DNA from 2 places in the Kribbella sp. NBC_00359 genome. Region 2 is predicted to be linked to the other one. Evidence: riboswitches for the same ligand, from Rfam matches in the RefSeq annotation. Region 2 holds a riboswitch; the other holds the start of a gene.

Region 1 (4,890 bases), 880 kb from region 2:
CGACCGCCCAGTCCAGGTACGCCTTCTGTTCCGCGGCGCGCAGCGGCAGCAGCTCACGCAACGCCGGCTCATCCACCTGCACGATCCTGATCCCGGCCGAGACCAGGTCGGCCACTTCGTCGCGAAGCGACAGAGCGACCTGGTCGGCCGTGACGGCGAGCGGCTGGTCGTCACGGACGAACGACCAGGCCAGAATCGTCACCGGCCCGGTCAGCATTCCCTTCACCGGCCGCTCGGTCAGGGACTGCGCGTACGACGTCCACGGCACGGTCATCGGGGCCGGTCGCGACACCTCGCCGTACAGGATCGGTGGACGGACGCAGCGGCTGCCGTACGACTGCACCCAGCCGTGTTTGGTGGTCGCGAACCCGTCCAGCTGCTCGGCGAAGTACTGGACCATGTCGTTGCGCTCGGGCTCTCCGTGGACGAGTACGTCGAGACCGAGCTCCTCCTGCAGGCCGATCACCCGCGCGATCTCGGCCCGCATCAGCTCGTCGTACGTCGCCGCGTCGATCCGCGCGGTCCGGAGATCGGCACGAGCCCGGCGGATGTCCGCGGTCTGCGGGAAGGACCCGATCGTCGTGGTCGCGAGCGCGGGCAGCCCGATCGACTCCTGCGCCGTACGGCGTTCGTCGTACGGCGGCCGCTGTCGATCCGCGGGACGAATCGCAGCAGCCCGGTCGCGGACCGATTGTTCGCGGATCAGGCCGGACTCCTCGACCGGTCCGCCGGACGGATTGCCGAGATCGACCAGAACGCCCGGCCCCTCGCTCAGCGCCCGGCCGAGCACCACGACCTCGTCGACCTTCTGCCGCGCGAACGCGAGCCGCTCGCGAACCCGTGGATCCAGGTCGTCTTCCGCCTCCACGTCGTACGGCACGTGCTGGAGTGAGCAGGAGGTGGAGACGGCCAGCTGCCCGACCGACCCGAGCAACTTCGTGCAGGTCGAGAGCGCGTCGCCCAGGTGAGTGCGCCAGACGTTGCGGCCGTCAACCACTCCGGCGACCACCGTCTTGCGCCGCAGGCTCGGCAGTACGGCGAGTTGGTCGACGAGCCCAGGGGCGGAGACCAGGTCGACCGCGAGACCGTCCACTGCGGTCGACGTCAGCACGGGCAACGCCGGGCCGGGATCACCGAAGTACGTCGCGACCAGCAGGCGCGGGCGATCGGTGAGAGTGGCCAGTCGGTCATAGGCGCGACGGAGTGCGTCGAGCTCGGCGGGAGTGCGGTCCTGGACCAGTGCCGGCTCGTCCAGCTGCACCCACTCCGCTCCGGCGGACTCGAGTTGGCTGAGCAGATCGGCGTACGCGTCCAGCAGACGGTCCAGCAGGCTGAGCGGTTCGAAGCCGGGAGTGACGGACTTCGACAACAAGAGGAAGGTCAGTGGTCCGATCAGGACCGGTCGGGTGTCGACGCCGAGTTCGCGAGCGGCCGTGAGGTCCTCGAGCGGCTTGGCCGGATCGAGCTGGAAGACGGTGTCCTCGGTGAGCTCGGGGACCAGGTAGTGGTAGTTGGTGTCGAACCACTTGGTCAGCTCCAGGGGCGCGACGTCGTCCCGGCCGCGGGCCATCGCGAAGTACGTGTCCAGCCTGGACGGGCCCCGGAAGCGGTCGGGGACGATGCCGAACAGCTGCACGTGATCGAGCATCTGGTCGTAGTACGAGAAGGTGTTGCCCGGGAGTACGTCGAGGCCGCGGCCGGCCAGGTCGCGCCAGGTGTCGGCCCGGAGCCGGCGGGCGGTCGTCTCCAGCTCGGCCGCGTCGCTGTCGCCGGACCAGTACTTCTCGACGGCCTTCTTGAGTTCGCGGGCCGGCCCGATCCGTGGGTAGCCCAGCACTGTCTTGATGGTGTTCACGTCTCTCTCCTCGCGAGCGTGCCAGGGGATCGGCGGGGTCGCGAAAGACGCCGGACGGGTCCTCCCACGAGACCACCGTTCCCGCGCGCACCGGCTGGTGCGCGCGCCGGCGGCAGGTCTTCGGACTCACGGGCAGACCGGTCGCTGACCGGTGGACCTACTGGCCGTCGCTTCCCGGACGCTGGGCGTCCAGTGCTCGTGACGGCGGTCGTTCCCGTTCACCGCTGCGGGGCAGTCCCGGATTCGCACCGGGTTCCCTCTTGCCTCGCCAGGTCACAGACCGCATGACCGGGCGAACCGTCGGCACTGACGAGCGTACGCGCACAGGCCGGTGAACGCCGCTGAACGCCGTACGGCGAGACGATTCGCACTTCATGACTCCGGACGAAAGAGCGGTTTCGCGTCGTTCTGGCGTTTCATCGGTGAACCGGCCGATTGTCTCGCGTTGTCAACCAGGGAAGGGTTTTCCGGCCTTCAACCTGTGGGGAGGGTCACGTCGGCATCGTGAGACCAGTGTTCAACTGGACTGGTTTTTTGGCTTACTCTGAAAGCACGCCCCCGCCACCGGAGTCGATGGGCCAGCGGGCCACCTCACCGCGCCTACGCACCGCCTGAAACCCAGGGAGTGATCGTGCCGAAACTCGTCTATGACTTCGCCGAAGGCAACAAGAGCATGAAACAGCTGCTCGGCGGGAAGGGGGCGAACCTGGCCGAGATGACCAATCTCGGCCTGCCGGTGCCGCCCGGCTTCACCATCACGGCCGACGCCTGCCGCGTGTACCTGGCCACCGGTACGGTGCCGCCGGAGCTGGCCGACGAGATCGACCACCACGTCGACCTGCTGCAGCAGACGATGGGCAAGAAGCTCGGCCAGGCCGACGACCCGCTGCTGGTCTCGGTCCGGTCCGGCGCGGCCGTGTCGATGCCCGGCATGATGGAGACCGTCCTGAACGTCGGCCTGAACGACGACTCGGTGAACGGCCTCGCCCACCACTCCGGCAACCCGCGGTTCGCCTGGGACGCCTACCGGCGGCTGATCCAGATGTTCGGCAAGACCGTGCTCGGCATGGAAGGCGACGTCTTCGAGGACGCGATCGAGGCGGCCAAACAGGCCAAGGGCACCCGCAACGACCTCGACCTGGACGCCGACGACCTGAAGGGCCTGGTCGAGACGTTCAAGCAGGCCGTGCACGACCACACCGGCCGCGAGTTCCCGCAGGACCCGCGGACCCAGATGGACCTCGCGATCGAGGCTGTCTTCGGCTCGTGGAACTCCGAGCGCGCGATCCTCTACCGCCGGCAGGAGCGGATCGCCACCGACCTCGGTACGGCGGTCAACATCTGCTCGATGGTGTTCGGCAACCTCGGCATGGACTCCGGCACCGGCGTAGCGTTCACCCGCGACCCCTCGACCGGCCAGCCCGGCGTGTACGGCGACTACCTGCAGAACGCGCAGGGGGAGGACGTGGTGGCCGGCATCCGGAACACGGTCCCGCTCGCGGACCTCGAGCAGATCGACAAGACGTCGTACGACGATCTGATGGCGATCATGGCGAAACTCGAGGGACACTACCGCGACCTGTGCGACATCGAGTTCACCGTCGAGCGCGGCAAGCTGTGGATGCTGCAGACCCGGGTCGGCAAGCGGACCGCGGCGGCGGCGTTCCGGATCGCGACCAGCCTGATCGACGAGGGCGTGATCGACACCGACGAGGCGCTGCGCCGGGTGAAGGGTGCGCAGCTCGCGCAGCTGATGTTCCCGCGGTTCGACGCGGACGCGGACAAGGACCTGATCACCAAGGCGATCGGCGCGTCGCCGGGCGCGGCCTCCGGCACGGTCGTGTTCACCTCCGCGGCCGCGGTCGAGGCGGCGGACAAGGGCGAGAAGGTGATCCTGGTCCGCCGCGAGACGAACCCGGACGACCTGCACGGCATGATCGCCGCGCAGGGCATCCTGACCAGCCGCGGCGGCAAGACCTCGCACGCGGCCGTGGTCGCCCGCGGCATGGGCAAGACCTGCGTCTGCGGCGCCGAGGAACTCGACGTGAATGTTGCCCAAGGCACCATCAAGGTCAACGGAACGGTGATCGAGGCCGGCGAGACGATCTCGATCGACGGCACCACCGGCGAGATCTTCCGCGGCGAGGTCCCGGTCGTCCCGTCGCCGGTCGTGCAGTACTTCGAGGGCTCCCTGTCCCCGGACGCCGGGGACGAACTCGTGGCGTCGGTGCACCGGTTGATCACCCACGCCGACGAGGTACGGCGGCTCGGCGTCCGGACCAATGCGGACACCGCGGACGACGCGGCCCGGGCGCGGCGCTTCGGCGCCGAGGGGATCGGGCTGTGCCGGACCGAGCACATGTTCCTGGGGGAGCGGCGCGAGTCGGTCGAGCGGTTGATCCTGGCGGACAACGACGCCGATCTCGAGGCGGCGCTCACGGAGCTCGAGCCGCTGCAGCGTGGCGACTTCCTCGAATTGCTGGCCGCGATGGACGGGCAGCCGGTGACGATCCGGTTGATCGACCCGCCGTTGCACGAGTTCCTGCCGTCGATGGAGGAGCTCGCGGTGAAGGTCGCGCTGGCGCGCGAGCGTGGTGAGGAGCTCGGGCACGACGCCGCGCTGCTGACCGCGGTCGAGCGGCTGCACGAGGAGAACCCGATGCTCGGCCTGCGCGGGGTCCGGCTCGGCCTGGTCGTCCCGGGCCTGTTCGCGATGCAGGTGCGGGCGATCGCGTCCGCGGCGATGGAACTGCGGGCGCAGGGCAAGGACCCGCGGCCGGAGATCATGATCCCGCTGGTCGGCGCGGTCCAGGAGCTGCATCTGGTCCGGGACGAGGTCGAGCGCGTGCTCGCCGACGTCGGTGTCGACTGGAGCATCCCGATCGGCACGATGATCGAGCTGCCGCGGGCCGCGGTGATCGCGGACCAGATCGCCGAGGCGGCCGACTTCTTCTCGTTCGGGACGAACGACCTGACCCAGACCACCTGGGGCTTCAGCCGCGACGACGTCGAGGGCGCATTCTTCTCCCGCTACC
Region 2 (4,890 bases):
CCGTCAGCCGTGGGCGTGCCCAGGTCACGGCTTCCGCAGCCGCGCCTTCGGCGAGCATCAGTTCGATACCGATGAAGGTCACGGTCGGGCGGAGCGGGTTGAAGTTGTCGGAGATCAACTCCAGTACCCGATCGAAGTGCTGTCGTGCTTCTTCGGTCCTCCCTGACCTCACACTCAGCCTGCTCGCAGCCAGCCTGACAGCTGCTCCAGGGATCCCGGCGGATCGTCCGGCGAGCGCGGACCGCAGCAATGCCCGGCACTCGTCCCAGCGGTCGAGGTCGATCAACTCGAGCGCGGCTATGCCCGCGAGGAAGTATGCCCAGGAGCCGGCGCCGTCGGCGAGGGTGCTGAAGTAAGCCGCGCGGGTGAGCTCGGCTGCTTCGGCCCACCGGCCGAGCTCGTGCAGGGCATTGAAACGGATGATGGCGGCGTCGTTGGCGGTGTTGGTATCTCCGCAGGCCGTCGCCATCTGCAGTGACAGGTCAGCCTCGGCGAGCGAGGCCAGCGGCGCGTAATCCCCCAACACCGACGCGCGTGCGCAGACCGCCCGGCCAAGAGCCTGAACCGAGCCTGATGTGCGGCCGATCCGGACGCCTTCGTCCGCATGCATCTCGGCGTTCGGCAGGCCATGCATGCCCTCGGTCTCAGCTAGCTCGGCGAACGCGACGGCGCGTTCCGCACTTTCGGGGAAGTCCGTCGTCAGCTCGATCGCTTCGAGGAACTCGTCCAGGTCGGCCATCGCCGGCGATGTCGATTGCCAGCGGCAGTTGGCCCTCAAGACCAGCAGATTGCTGGCCAGCAACGGCTGCTGCTTCCTGTTCACCAAACTCAGCGCCTCCGTGAGGAGCGTGACTGAAACCTCGGGCCAGCCTGCCCGCTCGCAGACTGCGCTCGTTCGCCGTAACAGGCCGATTCTCTCGTCGCGCCCGCCGCGGATGGTCGGTGACACCGTTTCCCAGAGAGCGCACGCGCGGCGGAGTTGGATCGCCTCCTCTGTTGGGGCTCGCAGGCCTTCTGCGTGATCGGCTGCCACGAGGGACCAGTGGTAGGTGGCGTCGAGGTTTCCGGCTCTTTCGTTGTGGATCGCGAGGTCGGCAGCCTCAATCTCGGTGGGACGTGATTCGAGTACGCGGATGTAGTCGGTATGGAGCTCCGCGGCTTGGTCTGGTGACAGGCCGTCGTACAAGACGTCGGCCAAGAGCGGGTGCCGGAACCAGGAGGTGCCGTCGGGTGCGGTTTCCACGACACCGCGGTCGTGAGCTTCCGCGAGACAGGGGGTGATCGAGCTCGCGTCGAGTCCGTGGGCGGCGGCGACCTCGGTCAGGACGGCCGATGAGGTTGGTCGGCCGCCGACGGCGAGGATTCTGGTGACCAAGCGGGCCTGGTCCGACAGGCTGTGCCAGGCGGCGAGCAGGGCTTCGCGGAGCGCAGCGGGAACGGTGGCCGGAAGAGTGCGCTCAGCGCCGGACAGACCGCTGACCATCAGTTCGACGAGGTAGGGGTTGCCGTCCGATCTGGCCAGGACCTCGGCGGCGAGTTCGACGTCCGGCGCCTGGCCGAGCAGTCCTTCGATCTCGCTGCTGGTGCCGTCCAGGTCCAGCGGATCCAACCGGAGCTCGCCGAAGAAGGGCATCCGGCGCATGTCGGCAAGCCAGGAATGGAGGGGATGCCCCTCGCCGCGTTCCTCGGTCCTGCACGTGGCCAGCAGTACCAACGGCTGGGAGCGGAATCCGGCGATCAGGTAGGCCATCGCGTCCAGGGAGGCGACGTCGGCCCATTGCAGGTCGTCGACGACCACCACTGTCGGCCGTCGTACCGCGATCCGGTTGAGTACGAGGTCGACGAGCATCGGAAGCCTCGTGGCGTCGACGCCGCCACTGACGCCGAGCGAGGGCAGCAAGGCACTCAGCTCATCGGTCCCGGCGAGAGTTTCGGCCCTCTCGTCGGCATCCGCGCGGCTCAGCCAGTCCTGCAAGGCGCCGGCGATCGGGGCGAACGGGACCGACGCGCCACCGAAGTGCACGCTCGATCCCCAGAGCACGTTCAGCTGCGAATCGCTGCAGACCTCACGGGCAAGGCGGGTCTTGCCGATGCCGGCTTCGCCATGGATGACGATCGCGTGCGGTACGCCGGCCACGGCGTCGAGCAGCACGTCGCCGAGGAACCGTTGTTCGGCTGCGCGTCCGGCGAAGCGATGATCGGGCCGCAGACCCCCCATACGTCCTCAGTCAACACCCTCAGGCGGGCTGACGGGAGGCCCAGAGCCGACCGAGACCCACACCGCGGTCACTGAGCGCGAGCCGCCGGGCCTGATGCACTTCGGGACGGTGGTGTCGACGTGGGGGTTGCCACGTGACCGTGATGGTTGCCGGGCGGGCGGGGTGTGCCATGATCGGGCCGACGGTTGTGGAGGAACACCGGTGACCGGCTGAGGCCGGGAGTCCGGGGCGGTCCCGCCACTGTGACCGGGCCTGATCGAAGTCGACGCGGCCCGGGAGCCAGGACATCCGCGTCCGTCCGCCGGCCCGCGGTCACCGCGGTACGGCGTACCAGCCGTGGCGGGCGTGGATACCCGCTCGACGAAGGGACCCACCGCCGATGCGGCCAGCCTCACCGTCCACCGGATTCCCGTTCACCGCCGTGGTCGGAATGGACGACCTTCAGCTCGCCCTGATCCTGGCGGCCATCTCGCCGGCGATCGGCGGGGTGCTGATCCGGGGCGAGAAGGGTACGGCGAAGTCGACCGCGGTCCGCGCGCTGACCGAGATCCTCCCGCCCGTGGACGTTGTGCCGGGCTGCCGGTTCTCCTGCGACCCCGAGCACCCTGACGACACCTGTCCCGACGGCCCGCACCACAGCACGGAGGCCCTCAACCGGCCTGCCCGGCTGGTCGAGTTGCCCGTCGGCGCGACCGAGGACCGGGTGCTCGGGTCGCTGCATCTGGAGAAGGCGCTCGCCGAGGGCATCACGGCGTACGAACCCGGTCTGCTTGCTGCCGCGCACCGTGGATTGCTGTACGTCGACGAGGTCAACCTCCTGCACGATCACCTGGTCGACGTACTGCTCGACGCCGCCGCGATGGGCCGCGCGACCGTCGAACGTGACGGGGTGTCCGTCACGCACCCGGCGCGCTTCGTCCTGGTCGGCACGATGAACCCGGAGGAGGGCGAGCTCCGACCGCAGTTGCTCGATCGCTTCGGCCTGACCGTCGACGTCGTCGCCAGCCGCGATCCTGCCGTGCGGGTGGAGGTGATGCGTGCGCGGCTCGCGTACGAGGCCGATCCGGCGGGCTTTGTCGCGCGGCACGACGGACCGCAGCGGGAACTCGCCGAGCGCATCGTCAAGGCGCGCGACCTGATCACCGAGGTGATCCTGACCGACGCCGCGCTCCGCCAGATCGCCGAGATCTGCGCGTCCTTCGACGTTGACGGCATGCGCGCCGACCTGGTCACCGCGCGTACGGCGGTCGCTCACGCGGCCTGGTCCGGTCGCACCGTCGTCGAGGTCGACGACGTCCGCGCCGCCGCCAAACTCGCCCTGCCCCACCGCCGCCGCCGGAACCCCTTCGACGCCCCCGGCCTCGACGAGGACCAACTAGAACAAGCCATCCAAGACAGCACCCCACCACCCAACCCCGACGACAACCCCGACGGCCCGGGTGGTGGGGGAGTGGACCCCACAGACGACGGCAGTCCGGCCGATCCGACCGACGCAGACCGGCCCGACGCAGACCGGGCGGAAGCAGACCGGTCGGAGGCGAACCTATCTGGCGCGGACCGCTCCGAGGGGCGCCGGGCGGATGCCGACTCGGCCGCCTCGGGTGGTGCTGAGTCCGGCGCCGATTCGGACTCGGCGGCCACCGGCGCGGGCCGAGAGGCCGGCGAGGCGGGCGGCCGGCCGGCGCCGGTCGGCGAGGTGGTTGGAAGCTCCGAGCCCTACAAGGCGCGACTGCTCAGCGTGCAGGCCGCGGGCGCCGGTGTCGCCGGGCGTCGGTCCCGGGCGATCACCGAGGTCGGGCGCGTGGTGGGTGATCGCGCCCGCATCGGTCGGGAGGCTGGGCGTCCGCATCTGCTGGCGACCATCCGGTCCGCCGCCCCGCATCAGCACGCTCGGGGTCGCGCCGGTGCCGGGCTCGCCGTACGACCCTCGGATGTGCGGCTCGCCGTGCGGGAAGGGCGCGAGGGCAACCTTGTTCTGTTCTGTGTTGACGCGTCGGGGTCGATGGGGACGAAGCAGCGGATGGGGGCAGTGAAGACCGCGATCGTCTCGCTGCTGCTCGACGCGTACCAGCGTCGCGACACCGTCGGCCTCATCACGTTCGCCGGCGCCGCGGCCACGGTTGCCTTGCCGCCCACCGGCAGCGTTGAGACCGCCGTACGACGTCTCGAGTCGCTACCGACCGGTGGGCGCACACCCCTTGCCGAAGGTCTGCTCCAGGCGGCGGAGGTACTACGGATCGCCGCGATCCGCGACCCACGACGTCGGCCCCTGCTCGTGCTTGTCACCGACGGCCGCGCGACCCACGGAGACAAAGCGTTCGCCCGGGCGAGGCAGGCCGCCGGATGGCTCGCTCAGCAGGGGATCGCCACCGTCGTGGTCGACTGCGAACCGCGTCGCGGGGTCCGGCTCGGCCTGGCCGGGGAGCTCGCCGCGGACCTGGGCGCGGAGTACCTCGACCTCGGGGAAGTTGCCGCGGGCAACCTCATCCGCACCGTCACCGAGCGGAGGGCGGCCTGAGATGCCGAAAGGACAGCCGACGGTCGTCCCGGCGGACGGCCTGACCACCCGGCAACGCCGGAACCGCCCGCTGCTGATGGTGCACACCGGCGAGATGAAGGGAAAGTCGACGGCCGCCTTCGGGATGGCGCTGCGCGGCTGGAACCAGGGCTG

The links. Region 2 has a riboswitch for cobalamin ahead of OG876_RS37785 (putative cobaltochelatase). Riboswitches for the same ligand answer to the same signal wherever they lie in the genome.
Region 1: it holds a riboswitch for cobalamin, as region 2 does, so the genes downstream of both, metE (5-methyltetrahydropteroyltriglutamate--homocysteine S-methyltransferase) here and OG876_RS37785 (putative cobaltochelatase) in region 2, are expected to answer to the same signal.

Annotation. Positions count from the first base shown of each region.
Region 1 is NZ_CP107975.1:8,642,668-8,647,557, reverse strand. Features, by position in the region: gene metE (5-methyltetrahydropteroyltriglutamate--homocysteine S-methyltransferase) at 1-1,855, opposite strand, end outside; cobalamin riboswitch at 1,950-2,172, opposite strand; gene ppdK (pyruvate, phosphate dikinase) at 2,484-4,890, shown strand, end outside.
Region 2 is NZ_CP107975.1:7,767,595-7,772,484, reverse strand. Features, by position in the region: gene OG876_RS37790 (helix-turn-helix transcriptional regulator) at 1-2,218, opposite strand, end outside; cobalamin riboswitch at 2,388-2,529, shown strand; gene OG876_RS37785 (putative cobaltochelatase) at 2,599-4,737, shown strand; gene cobO (cob(I)yrinic acid a,c-diamide adenosyltransferase) at 4,739-4,890, shown strand, end outside.